DNA from 2 places in the Serratia sp. TSO36 genome. Region 2 is predicted to be linked to the other one. Evidence: predicted binding sites of a transcription regulator. Region 2 holds the regulator's gene; the other holds the start of a gene.
What was found. The regulator LexA, encoded in region 2, represses DNA repair genes until DNA is damaged. The targets are predictions, from matches to a motif close to TNCTGTATGTACATACAGNA.
Positions count from the first base shown of each region.

Region 1 (7,481 bases), on a different contig from region 2:
CAAAGATGGCCAGATCCTAGGGTATTGTCGTCACTAATGGTGATGTTTTGTTCGAAAAATAGACGTTGATCGCATTATGAGAAGAGGATATTTATGCACCGAATATTATGCGGCTATACGTTTTATTTTTAATATATTTAATTGATAATAAATAAAATATTAATATTGATTGATTGTGAAATTCCGGAGAAATTCCCTTCATTAGGAGAGCGTTGAGTATCTCATTCCCTCAGATTTTCTCCGGTGTTCTATTGTTATTTCGCCTTGCGGAAGCTTTTCGCCTCGGCCGGGGAGTTAACCATCACGCCGTCGGCGCCCAGCGCCAGCGCCTGCTGATATTCCTGCGGCGAGTTGACGCCGAACAGGATGATGTGCGCCGGGCCCTGCGAGCGGAAACAGTCCATCGACTCTTTATCCCAGGTCAGAAACGCCTTCGAACGCCCTTCGCCGAGGGTATATTTCTCCACCACTTCCACCTCGCGCTTCAGCTCCAGCCCGTACCAGCGCGGCTGGCGGTTGTCCGGTTTGACATCGCACTGGTGCGCCATGGTGACGTTGGCCAGCAGCGTGCGGGTCTCGTCGCGGCTTTCGAAGCGCGGGATGGCCGGCGGCAGCGCCTGCAGGTATTTGGCGTCGGTGGAGTAGACGCGGATGCGGTTCAGGCTGTCGGTGCTTTCCAGCGTCGCCAGCAGCGCCCGGCCAAACTGAGCCGGATCGGCGTCCGGGGATTTGATGTCCAGATAGAAAGTCACGCGCGGAAAGGCCTTCAACACCTCATCCAGCCGCGGAATGCCGATGCCCTGGCCGCGGAACGGGTGCGCATCCCCCTTGGCGAAAGCCCAGCCAGCGTCGGTCTCGGCCAGCTGCGCGGCGGTATAGGCGGAGACCGGGCCCTGTCGGTTGGTCAACGTTTTCAGATCCGAAGGGCGGTACAGCACGATGACGCCGTCTTTGGATTCTTGCAGGGTGATCCAAATGGCGTCGGCGCCGTTTTTCAATGCCGTTTCGATAGCGATGCGGGTGTTTTCCGGCGCATCGGCGGTGCCGCCGCGGTGGGCGACGATCGCCGGCGCATGACCGGCGGCGGCGCTGGCCACCAGCGCGCTCAGCGACAGCGCGGAAGCCAGCAGCAAATGAGAAAATCTGATCATGTAGGGTACCTTGTCGTTATCGTTGTGGAGAGCCGCACGGGATGGCGGAAATCATACTATTGAAAAATTAAGCTTTTTTAACAACGCGGAAATATCTGGCGGAAACGCCGCTTTCCTCGAGCTCCGCGGCCTTGAGCTTTCGGTATCTGACTGTATACTTATACAGTGTTACTGGAGGGTGCGATGCGTAAAATCATTCATGTCGATATGGACTGCTTCTTCGCGGCGGTGGAAATGCGCGACGATCCCAGCCTGCGCGATATTCCGCTGGCGATTGGCGGCAGCGCCGATCGGCGCGGGGTGATCAGCACCGCCAACTACCCGGCGCGGCGCTATGGCGTACACAGCGCCATGTCCACGGCGATGGCGCTCAAGCTGTGTCCGCATCTCACCCTGCTGCCGGGGCGCATGGCGGCCTACAAAGAGGCCTCGCTGCATATCCGTGAAATCTTCGCCCGCTATACCCCGTTGATCGAGCCGCTGTCGCTCGATGAAGCCTACCTCGACGTGACCGACAGCCCGCAATGCAACGGTTCGGCGACGCTGATCGCCCAGGAGATCCGCCAGGCGATCGCCGACGAGCTGAACCTCACCGCGTCGGCCGGCGTCGCACCTATCAAGTTTCTCGCCAAAATCGCCTCCGAGATGAACAAGCCGAACGGGCAATACGTGATCACGCCGGCGCAGGTGCCGGCGTTTTTGCAACAGCTGCCGCTCAGCAAGATCCCCGGCGTCGGCAAGGTGACCGCCAAGCGGCTGGAAGAGGTGGGGCTTATCACCTGCGCCGACGTGCAGCAATACGATTTGGCGCAGTTGCTCAAGCGCTTCGGCAAGTTCGGCCGGGTGCTGTGGGAGCGGTGCCAGGGCATCGATCGGCGCGAAATATCGTCGGAGCGGCTGCGCAAATCGGTGGGGGTAGAGCGCACGCTGGCGGAAGACATTCACGACTGGGAAGACTGCGAAACGCTGATTATCGACAAACTCTATCCCGAGCTGGAGATGCGGCTGCGCAAGGTGAAACCGGATCTGCACATCGCCCGGCAGGGTGTGAAGCTGAAGTTTCAGGATTTTCAGCAAACCACCCAGGAGCACGTGTTCCCGGTGCTGAACCGGCAGGATTTGCTGGAGGTGGCGCGGCAGGCGTGGCGCGAGCGGCGCGAAGGGCGCGGCGTGCGGCTGGTGGGGCTGCACGTGACGCTGCTCGATCCGCAGCTGGAGCGGCAGCTGGCGCTGCCTTGGGAATAAAAAAGCCGGCAAGTCGCCGGCTTTTTGCGTTAAGCGCGCGGCTTATGCGCGCTCAGGGATCGCTTTCAGCAGCGAGGTCAGCAGCTTCCAGTACAGACCGACGCTTTCGATATGCACCTGCTCATCCGGCGAGTGCGGGCCGGTGATGGTTGGCCCGATCGATACCATGTCCATGTTTGGATACGGCTTTTTGAACAGACCGCATTCCAGACCGGCGTGGATCACCATGATGTTCGGCGTCTTGTCGAACAGCTCCTGATACAGCTCGCGCACCAGGTGCATCACCGGCGAGTCGGCGTCCGGCTGCCAGCCCGGGTAGCCGCCCTTCGGCGCCACCTTGGCGCCGGCCAGCTGGCCCAGCGCGGTCAGCATCTCGACCACGTAATCTTTGCCGCTGTCGATCAGGGAGCGGATCAGGCAGATGATTTCCGCTTCGTTTTCGCTGGTGGTGACCACGCCGACGTTCAGCGAGGTTTCCACCACGCCTTTTACCGCGTCGCTCATACGGATCACGCCGTTCGGCGTACCGTTCAGCAGCGCCAGCAAGCGCTGCTGGCTGTCGGCGCTCAGCGCCTGCGAAGCGCTGGTGGTCGGCTCCAGCAGTACGGTGATGTTCTTCTCTTTGGCGGAGAGTTCGTTCTGCAGCACGGCCAGGAACTCCTGGCTCAGCGCTTTCAGCGCGTCGGCCTTGTCCGCCGGCACCGCAACCACCGCAGAGGCTTCACGCGGGATGGCGTTGCGCAGGGTGCCGCCGTTCAGATCCAGCACGCGCAGGTTCAGCGCCGCCGCATGGGCGAACAGGAAGCGCGCCAGCAGCTTGTTGGCGTTGCCCAGCCCGACGTGGATCTCGGCGCCGGAGTGGCCGCCTTTCAGGCCCTTGAGGGTCAGCTTCAGGGTTTGGTAACCGGCCGGCACCGCTTCGCGCTGCAGCGGCAGGGTAGTGATGAAGTCGATACCGCCGGCGCAACCCATGTAGATTTCGCCTTCTTCTTCGGAGTCGGTATTGATCAGGATATCCGCCTGCAGCCAGTTCGGCTGCAGCCCGAAGGCGCCGTCCATGCCGGCCTCTTCGGTCATGGTCAGCAGCACTTCCAGCGGGCCGTGCTCAACGCTGTCGTCGGCCAGCACCGCCAGGGCGGAGGCCATGCCGATGCCGTTGTCGGCGCCCAGCGTGGTGCCGCGCGCTTTCACCCACTCGCCGGCGATATAAGGCTGGATCGGATCCTTGGCGAAATCGTGCACGGTGTCGTTATTCTTTTGCGGTACCATGTCCAGGTGCGCCTGCAGCGCGACCGGCTTGCGATTTTCCATGCCTTTGGTGGCCGGCTTGCGCAGCAGGATATTGCCGACCCGATCGCGCTCGGCGTGCAGGTTCTTTTCTTTGGCCCAGGTGAGGATGTGCTGCGCCAGCGCTTCTTCATGATAAGAAGGGTGCGGGATAGAACAGATCTTGGCGAAAATATCCCACAGCGGCTGTGGCGAAAGCTGAGACAATTCAGACACTATAAGTCTCCTGTGACGGCAGGCTCCGACAGGACGGGCGTGCCGCGCGGTTAAGGTGAGCGGGTATCTGTGCGTTGTGGCACGATCACCAGAGAATATCACTTTATTTCCGGCGGTGCGCGCACCGTATTGTGCGGTTTAAGCGCTTGATCACACGGCTTCGCTGCGAGAACGTTCGCTTTTTCAGCATCAATCACCGAAAAGCCGCGCGGCGGAAATCGCGAGGTTTTCCTCGGTACAACTGGAATTCAACGCGGCCAGTCTCTATAATCTCGCGCAACCTTTTTTCCCCTGAACTATAAAGTAAGCCGCTTCACCAGCCGGCTGGGACACAATTCTATGAGCGAAAAATACGTTGTTACCTGGGATATGCTGCAAATGCACGCACGCAAGCTGGCGCACCGCCTGCTGCCTGCCGACAAATGGACGGGCATCATTGCCGTAAGCCGCGGCGGCCTGGTGCCGGCGGCTCTGCTGGCGCGCGAACTGGGCATCCGCCATGTGGATACCGTCTGCATTTCCAGCTACGACCATGACAACCAACGCGAAATGAAAGTGCTCAAGCGCGCCGAAGGCGACGGTGAAGGCTTCATCGTGGTGGATGATTTGGTGGATACCGGCGGCACCGCGAAAGCGATCCGCGATATGTACCCGAAAGCGCATTTCGTCACCATCTTCGCCAAACCGGCGGGCCGTCCGCTGGTGGACGACTACGTGGTCGACATCCCGCAGGACACCTGGATCGAACAGCCGTGGGATATGGGCGTCAGCTTCGTTCCACCGATCGGCGGCCGCTAAGCCCAGCCAGTTCCAAGTAAACGCCCGGTTATGCCGGGCGTTTGCGTTATTTTGGTTTATCCCGCCAGAGTTAGGTACACTACCTCCAGTTAAGTAGGCCTTTTGCGGCCTATCGCCAGATTTACGGAGGCTGTTGTTACCATGGCACAGGCCAACCTTTCTGAAATTCTTTTCAAGCCCAAATTCAAACACCCTGAAACCTCGACGCTGGTGCTGCGCGCGCGCAACAAAGTGAGCGCCGCCATGCATTCCGCATTGGAAGGCGACACCACCGGCAGCTGGTACCGCATGCTGAATCCGCTGCTGTGGGCCTGGCGTGGCGTCAGCCCGATCGAAATCCACGAAGTGCTGGCGCGCATCGCCGCCTCGGACGCCGAACGCAGCAATCCGCAGCGGCTGGATACCGTGGTGGGCTACCGCAACGGCAACTGGATCTACGAGTGGATCCATCAGGGCATGCAGTGGCAGCAGCGGGCGACGGAGCAGCAGGATCCGCTGCTCGGCGGCCAATACTGGCTGAAGGCCGCGAGCCTGTACAGCATCGCCGGTTATCCGCACCTGAAGGGCGACGAGCTGGCCGAACAGGCGGAGATGCTCGCCAACCGCGCGTACGAAGAGGCGGCGCTACTGCTGCCGTATCAGTTGAAAGAGCTGGAGTTCCGCATCGAAGGCGGCGCCAGCGTCACCGGCTTCCTGCACATGCCGGAGAAAGGCGAAGCGCCGTTCCCGACGGTGCTGATGTGCGGCAGCCTCGATACGCTGCAGACCGACTATCATCGCCTGTTCCGCGACTACCTGGCGCCGCACGGCATCGCCATGCTGACGCTCGACATGCCGTCGATCGGCTCCTCCTGCAAATGGAAGCTGACGCAGGATTCCAGCTACCTGCACCAGCAGGTGCTGATCCAGCTGGCCTCGGTGCCGTGGGTGGATCATCAGCGGGTGAGCGCCTTCGGCTTCCGCTTCGGCGCCAACGTGGCGGTGCGGCTGGCCTACCTGGAGCCGCAGCGGCTGCGCGGCGTAGCCTGCCTGGGGCCGGTGGTGCATCGCCTGCTGTGCGACAGCAGCACCCAGCTGAACGTACCGGACATGTATATGGACGTGCTGGCCAGCCGCATGGGCATGGCCAACGCCTCCGACAACGTGCTGAAGGTGGAGCTGAACAGCTACTCGCTGAAAATGCAGGGGCTGCTGGGGCGCCGTTGCCCGACGCCGATGATCTCCGGCTACTGGGAGCGCGATACGCTCAGCCCGAAAGAGGAGTCGCAGCTGATCGTCACCTCCTCGGTGAGCGGCAAGCTGGTCGCCATCCCACGCACCCCGGTTTACGACAGTTTTCACCGGGCGTTGCTGCAAATGTCCGGCTGGCTGAAGGACAAAATGCGTTAATTAGTTGCTAAATTTTAACAGTTTGTTAAAAAGAGTGGTCTACATTGAGGAGGTTAGAGAATGACGTTACCGAGTGGTCACCCTAAAAGCCGACTAATGAAACGTTTTGCCAGCTTGGGGCCGTACCTGCGTGAAGGGCAATGTGAAAACGACCGTTTTTTCTTTGATTGTTTGGCCGTCTGCGTCAATGTAAAGCCCGCTCCGGAGAAGCGCGAGTTCTGGGGCTGGTGGATGGAGCTGCAGGCGGAAGAGGCGCGCTTCACCTATTCGTACCAATTCGGCCTGTTCGACAAAGAAGGCGACTGGACGGCGCAAAACATTAAGGATGATGAAGTGAACGCCAAGCTGGAAGACACCCTGCGCGACTTCCATCGCCGCCTGGGCGAGCTGCTGGCGACCATGGAACTGGGGCTGGAACCCGCCGACGATTTCAAAGAAAAACTGATCAAACTCTCCGCCTGACCCCGTTTGACCACGTATTGTGCTGATTTCGCGTTGTGCCTGTTGGCATAACGCGTCTCTCCTGTTACAAAGACCTTTGCACTCTTCTTCTCATCATTACATACGGCAGAAATACTATGAACGGCAGCCAGACATTGGTTGTGAAATTGGGCACCAGCGTGTTGACCGGCGGATCGCTGCGTCTGAACCGCGCCCACATCGTCGAATTGGTGCGCCAGTGCGCGCAGCAACACGCCGCGGGCCACCGCATCGTCATTGTCACCTCCGGCGCCATCGCCGCCGGGCGCGAACACCTGGGCTACCCCGAGCTGCCCGCCACTATCGCTTCCAAGCAGCTGCTGGCGGCGGTGGGGCAGAGCCGCCTGATCCAGCTATGGGAACAGCTGTTTTCCATTTACGGCATCCACGTCGGGCAGATGCTGCTGACGCGCGCCGATCTGGAAGACCGCGAGCGCTTTCTCAACGCGCGCGACACCATGACGGCGCTGCTGGACAACCGCATCGTGCCGGTAATCAATGAGAACGACGCCGTCGCCACCGCCGAAATCAAGGTGGGCGACAACGATAACCTGTCGGCGCTGGCGGCCATTCTGGCCGGGGCCGACAAACTGCTGCTGCTGACCGATCAGCAGGGCCTCTACACCGCCGATCCGCGCAACAACCCGCAGGCCGAACTGATCCGTGAAGTGCACGGCATCGATGACGCGCTGCGCGCCATCGCCGGCGACAGCGTCTCCGGCCTGGGCACCGGCGGCATGGGCACCAAGCTGCAGGCGGCCGACGTGGCCTGCCGCGCCGGCATCGACGTGGTGATCGCCGCCGGCAGCAAGCCGGGCGTGGTGGCGGACGTGATCGAAGGCAAACCGGTGGGCACCCGTTTCCACGCGCTGGAAACCCCGCTGGAAAACCGCAAACGCTGGATCTTTGGCGCGC
Region 1 is NZ_JBJZOU010000007.1:35,994-43,474, forward strand. Features, by position in the region: gene ACK3CV_RS04905 (glycerophosphodiester phosphodiesterase family protein) at 255-1,151, opposite strand; gene dinB (DNA polymerase IV) at 1,335-2,396, shown strand; gene pepD (beta-Ala-His dipeptidase) at 2,439-3,899, opposite strand; gene gpt (xanthine phosphoribosyltransferase) at 4,239-4,697, shown strand; gene frsA (esterase FrsA) at 4,839-6,086, shown strand; gene crl (sigma factor-binding protein Crl) at 6,147-6,548, shown strand; gene proB (glutamate 5-kinase) at 6,665-7,481, shown strand, end outside.
Region 1: the regulator LexA is predicted to act here: its motif matches at 1,300-1,319, upstream of dinB (DNA polymerase IV).

Region 2 (7,481 bases):
CTCCGCCAGTTTGGCGCAGTGCGCCAGCGCGGCCGGATCGCTGCCGCCCAGCTGCAGCGCCACCGGATGCTCTTCTTCGCTGTAGGCCAGGTAGTCGCCTTTGCCGTGGATGATCGCGCCGGTGGTCACCATTTCGGTGTACAGCAGCGTTTCCTTGGTCAGCAGGCGGTGGAAGTAACGGCAATGACGATCGGTCCAGTCGAGCATCGGCGCGATGGAGAAACGATTGGCGGCGTAGGTTGGGGCGTGGTTGTCTTTCGTCATGCTGAGTTACTGGCTACCTGAGTCTGTCTGGGTTCAACGAACGGCGCGCGGCCGCAAACGGCTATTATAACGACAATCGGCGCCGTTGGGAAAACCGCCTTATCTGCGCCCTATTCCAACGCGCGGATAACCCGGCACGGCTGCCCCAGCGCCAGCACGTTGGCCGGGATGTCGCCGGTCACGATGCTGCCCGCGCCGATAGTGGTGCCGTCGCCGATGGTCACTCCGGGCAAGATCACCACGTTACCGCCGATCCACACATTGCTGCCGATGGACACCGGCTGCGCCGAGGTGCGGAAAGGGAAAGCCGGGTCACCGGTAAAGCGTTCACCGGCCTTCAGCGGATGACTCGGCGTGTAGATTTGCACGTTGGGGCCGATCAGCGTGTTGTCGCCGATGGTGATGGTATTGCAGTCGAGGAACACCGCATTGACGTTGATAAAACAGTTCTTGCCGATGCGGACATGCTGCCCGTAGTCGCACCAGAACGGCGTTTCGATCCAGCTCGCCTCGCCCCAGGCGCCGAACAGTTCGCCCAGCAGACGGTTTTTCTCGTCCGTCTGATGCGAATCCAGCTCGCCCAGGCTTTTGGTCAACGCCCTGGCCCGATGGTACATAGCAATCAATTCTTCATCGCGGCTGTTGTACACCTGGCCGCTTAACAGCTTCTCTCTTTCCGTCATCGCACAAGGCTCCTGCTCATCACGCGGGTGAAGCGCGTTATACCGCTCTCGCCCGCCGCTCTCCAGCGCTAAAACCGGCAATGTTGATTTGTCGCCCTGCGGCGGGGAAAAGTTGTGATGCATCTCTCTTTTAGCGCACTCTGCGCGCCTTTCCCTGCGCTATCCTCAGGGGAAAGGGGGCAACTCTCGGCGATTCGCCGTAATCATGGTAAAATCGGCTTTTTTACGTACCGGGATATTTGCGATGAACTCAACCACCCAGGAAAAGCTGCTGGCGCAGGCGGAACGCCTCTGCCAGCAACGCAATGTGCGATTGACGCCGCAGCGGCTGGAAGTGCTGCGTCTGATGACTCAGCAACCCGGTGCAATCAGCGCTTATGACCTGCTCGATCTGCTGCGCGTCGCCGAACCGCAGGCCAAGCCGCCGACGGTATACCGCGCGCTGGATTTTCTGCTGGAGCAAGGGTTTATCCATAGAGTGGAATCCGCCAACAGCTACGTGCTGTGCCACCATTTTGAACAGCCGATGCACACGTCCGCACTGTTTATCTGCGACCGCTGCGGCCAGGTGACCGAACGCACTACCGAAGGCGTAGAGGAAACGCTGCAGAAGCTGGCGCAGGAAGCAGGATTTGCGCTGCGGCACAGCGTGGTGGAAGCGCACGGTCTGTGCGCCGGCTGCGTGGAGGTTGAGGCGTGCGACAGCAAGCATGACTGCGCCGAACACGATCACAGCATCGCCATCAAGAAGAAGTAAGACGAAGTCAGGTACCTCCCTGTACCTGCGGCCGGGGCGCCAGAGGATGAGAGCGACGCCGGCCTGCGCTGGGCAAGCCGCCTTCAATGGCGGCCCTGCAAATTACCAGCGGTGTTTGGTGTGTTCTTCCCAGGCTTTCACCTCTTTTTCGGCCGCCTCTTTCTGGTAACCGTAGCGCTCCTGGATTTTGCCGACCAGCTGTTCGCGTTTCCCTTCGATGACCGTCAGATCGTCATCGGTCAGCTTGCCCCATTTTTCCTTCACTTTGCCTTTCAGCTGCTTCCAGTTACCGTCGGCTTGATCTTTATTCATAGTCTCTCCGTTAACCTGTGGTGAATCAGTGATCCCTGTCGCCGGCCGGGGTTAACCAGAAATTTTTCTGGCTGATGCTCCCTTCACCTTAAGGAGCACCGTTCCCCTTCATGTACCAGCCACATGATTCATTCTAGTTAAACGTGGAAATAAAAAAGCCAAAACACAGAACAAAAAACCATTAACTGACAAAATAAAAACAAAAAACGCCAGCAAACAACGAACTAACGCGAACGGGACTAGGCTGAAAACATGTAAGCAAACATGACATAAAACATAAGAAAAACTAACCATTACCCCAACAGAACGCCCGGGTTAATGTGCGGTAAACCAGCTGCCGCGCACCTGGTGGCGGTGCCAAATCCAGCCCAACGCCACGCCGCGCAACGTCAGAAACACCGCCAGCGCCAGCCAAAGCCCGTGGTTGCCAAGCAGCGGCACGCTGAACAGCGTCAGACCATACCCTGCCGCAGCCACCGCCATGCTGTTACGCATCTCGGCGCCGCGCGTGGCGCCGATAAACATGCCGTCCAGCAAATAGCACCACACCCCGACCAGCGGCAGAATGACCTGCCACGGTAAATAATGGGCAGCCAACGCACGCAGCTCCGGCAAGGAGGTCAACGCCGCCACTATCTGCTGGCCGGTAACGGCATACGCCAGGCCGAAGGCCAACGCGACCAGCCCCGCCTGCCTGCAGGCCGCGTGCCACACCTTACGCAGTTGGCTATCGTCCCGGGCGCCGTAGGCGTGGCCTGAATGGGCCTCCACCGCATAAGCGAAGCCGTCGAGCGCATAGGCGGTGAACGTCAGCAGATTCATCAATACCGCATTGACCGCCACCACCTCGCTCCCCAGACGAGCGCCGAAAATGGTCAGCGACGCAAAGCACAGTTGCAGCAACAGTGAACGCAACATGATGTCGCGGTTGAGCGCCAGCAGGCGACGCAGATCGCCGCGCCAGGCCTGGCGCAGCATCGGCAGGGTAATATCGCGCAGGCGCATCACCCGCCACGCCAGCCACAGGCCGAGCAACAGCGTGGCGTATTCGGCGATGGCGGTGGCCGCCGCCGCCCCTCGAACGTTCCAGCCCAGGCCCATCACCAGCCAGATATCCAGTACGATATTCAGCAGGTTGCCGACGATCAGCAGGATCACCGGCGCCCGCACGTACTGCACGCCGAGCAGCCAGCCCAGCAGCACCAGATTGGCCAGCGCCGCCGGGGCGCTGAGCCAGCGGATCTCAAGAAAACGCCGCGCCTGTTCCAGCACTTCGCCATCGCCACCGACGATCCGCAGCGCCAGTTCGATCAACGGATAACGCAGCAGGACGATCGCCGCTCCGGCCAGCAGCGCCAACAGCAGCGGTTGCATAAAGGCGCGCGCCAGCGCCTGCGGGTTCTGTGCCCCCAGCGCCTGCGCCGCCAGGCCGGTGGTGCTCATGCGCAGGAACAACAGCAGCATGAACAGGAAGCTGGTCGCCACCGCGCCGATCGCGACCCCCCCCAGATAGATCGGGCTGTCGAGGTGGCCGATCACCGCGGTGTCCACCAGCCCGAGCAGCGGCACGGTAATATTGGAGAAAATCATCGGCAGAGCCAGGCGCCACAGAGCTTTATCGGTGTCGCTGGTAAAGGCGGAAATCAAGCGCATGATGAGACGTTCCCGTAGCGGTGGCGAATGGCAAGGTCAGAAACAAAAACGCCCCAGAACAGGGGCGATTGATACAAGGAGGCGGCACTGAGGGTGCGACGATTAAATCCAGTCGCCGTTGCGGATCACGCCGACCGCCAGCCCTTCGATAGTGAAATTCTGCTGACGCAGATCGACCACGATCGGTTGGAATTCGTTGTTCTCCGGCAGCAGTTCAACCACGTTGCCGTGCTTTTTCAGGCGCTTGACCGTCACTTCGTCTTCGATGCGCGCCACCACGACCTGGCCATTGCGCACGTCTTGCGTTTTGTGCACCGCCAGCAGATCGCCGTCCAGAATGCCGATGTCGCGCATCGACATGCCGTTCACCCGCAGCAGGAAATCGGCGCTCGGTTTAAACAGGGAAGGATCCACCTGGTAGTGCCCTTCGATGTGCTGCTGCGCCAGCAGCGGCTCGCCGGCGGCGACACGGCCGATCAGCGGCAGCCCCTCTTCTTCTTCCATCAGCAGGCGGATACCGCGCGAAGCACCGGAGACGATTTCGATCACGCCTTTGCGTGCCAGCGCCTTCAGGTGTTCTTCAGCGGCGTTAGGCGAACGGAACCCCAGACGCATCGCGATCTCGGCACGCGTTGGCGGCATGCCCGTTTGCGAAATGTGCTCGCGAATCAGGTCGTAGACCTCTTGCTGTCTGGTAGTTAGTGCTTTCATTCCGCCCCCTGTTTGTTTATACAGTCTTGCTGTGAGTATATACAGGTAAGCGCGGATTGGGAACCGAAGATTAAATAAAAATCAGTCAGTAGGCGCTTTTCGTCAGCCGAAGTGCTGCCATAAGACCGTGCCCCAAACGAACAGCGCGAGCACGATCGCCAGCGACACCGCCGCCGATCCCATGTCCTTGGCCCGGCCGGACAGCTCGTGATGTTCGCTGCCGATGCGATCCACAACCGCCTCGATCGCGCTGTTCAGGATCTCGACGATCATCACCAGCGCTACCGATCCGATCAATAAAATGCGCGCTATCGCACCCACATCCAGCCAGACAGCCAGTATGATAGCCAGGAGGGTGACCACCAGTTCCTGGCGGAACGCCGCTTCGTGCTGCCAGGCGGCGGAAAGCCCTTTATAGGAGTAGCCGGCGGCCTTAATGATGCGGGTCAGGCCGGTTGCTTGGTTTGCCATGTTTTCGTGCCTTTCTCAGAGGTCGGTCATAATAAAAAGAGTCTAGAACAGTCCGCGCTGACGGCTCTCGGATTTCGAACACCACAGATCTGCTACCCGGTTTCTGGTATGCTTGCGGCGCATTGCTAACAAGAGGCTTCACGTTGTTATGTCAGGTTGGCGTAAAATTTATTATAAAATATTGAATTTACCACTTAAATTGTTGGTAAGAAGTAAGGTCATCCCTTCAGATCCGGTTACCGAGCTAGGGTTGGATCCCTCACGGCCGATTTTGTATGTTTTACCTTACAATTCCAAGGCGGATTTGCTGACGCTGCGCACCCAGTGCCTGGCGCAGGATCTGCCCGATCCGCTCAACTCGCTGGAGATCGACGGCACCGTGCTGCCGAGCTACGTGTTCATTCACGACGGCCCGCGCGTGTTCCGCTATTACACCCCGAAAGAAGAGTCGGTAAAGCTGTTCCACGACTATCTGGATCTGCATCGCAGCAATCCGGATCTCGACATTCAGATGCTGCCGGTTTCGGTGATGTTCGGCCGCTCACCGGGCCGCGAAGGCCACGGTACGCCGCACCTGCGTCTGTTGAACGGCGTGCAGAAATTCTTCGCCGTGCTGTGGCTCGGCCGCGACAGCTTCGTGCGTTTCTCCAACACCGTTTCGCTGCGCCGCATGGCCACCGAACACGGAACGGATAAAACCATCGCGCAGAAACTGGCGCGCGTGGCGCGCATGCACTTCTCGCGTCAGCGCCTGGCCGCCGTGGGCCCGAGCCTGCCGGCCCGTCAGGATCTGTTTAACAAGCTGTTGGCGTCCAAAGCGATCGAAAAAGCGGTCGAGGACGAAGCGCGCAGCAAGAAGATCTCGCATGAGAAGGCCCAGCAAAACGCCATCGCGCTGATGGAAGAGATCGCCGCCGATTTCTCCTACGAAACCGTGCGCCTGTCCGACCGCGTGCTGAGCTGGACCTGGAACCGGCTGTATCAGGGCATCAACGTCACCAACGCCGAGCGCGTGCGCCAGCTGGCGCAGGACGGCCACGAGATCGTCTACGTGCCCTGCCACCGCAGCCACATGGACTATCTACTGCTGTCCTACGTGCTGTATCACCAGGGCCTGGTGCCGCCGCACATCGCCGCCGGCATCAACCTCAACTTCTGGCCGGCCGGCCCGATCTTCCGTCGCCTGGGCGCGTTCTTCATCCGCCGCACCTTCAAGGGCAACAAGCTGTACTCGACGGTGTTCCGCGAATACCTCGGCGAGCTGTTCACCCGCGGTTACTCGGTGGAATACTTCGTGGAAGGCGGCCGTTCCCGCACCGGGCGCCTGCTGGAGCCGAAGACCGGCACCCTGTCGATGACCATCCAGGCGATGCTGCGCGGCGGCACCCGTCCGATCACGCTGGTGCCGATTTACATCGGTTACGAGCACGTGATGGAAGTGGGTACCTATGCCAAAGAGCTGCGCGGCGCCACCAAGGAAAAAGAGAGCCTGCCGCAGATGCTGCGCGGCCTGCGCAAGCTGCGCAACCTGGGCCAGGGTTACGTCAACTTCGGCGAGCCGCTGCCGTTGACGGCTTACCTCAACCAGAACGTGCCGCAGTGGCGCGAGTCGATCGATCCGATCGAAGCCCAGCGCCCAAGCTGGCTGACGCCGACGGTCAACGATCTGGCCGGCCAGATCATGGTGCGCATCAACAACGCCGCCGCGGCCAACGCCATGAACCTGTGTTCCACCGCGCTGCTGGCCTCGCGCCAGCGTTCGCTGACCCGCGAACAGCTGATCGAACAGCTCGAGTGCTACCTGCAGCTGATGCGCAACGCGCCTTACGCGCGTGACGTCACCGTGCCGACGCAAACGCCGGACGAGCTGCTGGATCACGCGCTGAACATGAACAAGTTCGAGGTGGAGAAGGACAGCATCGGCGACATCATCATCCTGCCGCGCGAGCAGGCGGTGCTGATGACCTATTACCGCAACAACATCCACCACCTGCTGGTGCTGCCATCGCTGATCGCCAGCATCGTGATGCATCACCGCCGGGTATCGCGCGCCGAGCTGCTGCGCCAAATCGGCATGATCTATCCGATGCTGAAAGCCGAGCTGTTCCTGCATGACGACAAGGAACAGCTGCCGGAGGTGCTGCGGCCGGTGATCGACGAGCTGATCCGTCAACAGCTGATCTGCGACAAAGGCGACGAGCTGGTGCTGAACCCGGCGCGCATTCGTCCGCTGCAGCTGCTGGCCGCCGGGGTGCGCGAAACCCTGCAACGCTACGCCATCACCATGTCGATCCTCAGCGCCAACCCGAGCATCAACCGCGGCGCGCTGGAGAAAGAGAGCCGCATCATGGCGCAGCGTCTGTCGGTGCTGCACGGCATCAACGCGCCGGAATTCTTCGACAAGGCGGTGTTCTCCACCCTGGTGGCGACGCTGCGCGAAGAAGGCTATATCAACGACAGCGGCGATGCGATCCGCGAGCACACCCTCGAGGTGTACAACATGCTGAGCGATCTGATCACGCCGGAGATCAAGCTGACCATCGAAAGCGTCAACATGCCGGAAGAAACCAACGCCCTGCCGCAATCCGATGCGGAAGAAGAGAAAGACGAGTGATTTCGCCCGGCGCGGA
Region 2 is NZ_JBJZOU010000024.1:419,214-426,694, forward strand. Features, by position in the region: gene dusA (tRNA dihydrouridine(20/20a) synthase DusA) at 1-264, opposite strand, end outside; gene ACK3CV_RS22705 (sugar O-acetyltransferase) at 375-947, opposite strand; gene zur (zinc uptake transcriptional repressor Zur) at 1,192-1,704, shown strand; gene ACK3CV_RS22715 (CsbD family protein) at 1,807-2,016, opposite strand; gene dinF (MATE family efflux transporter DinF) at 2,332-3,669, opposite strand; gene lexA (transcriptional repressor LexA) at 3,772-4,380, opposite strand; gene ACK3CV_RS22730 (diacylglycerol kinase) at 4,483-4,851, opposite strand; gene plsB (glycerol-3-phosphate 1-O-acyltransferase PlsB) at 5,000-7,465, shown strand.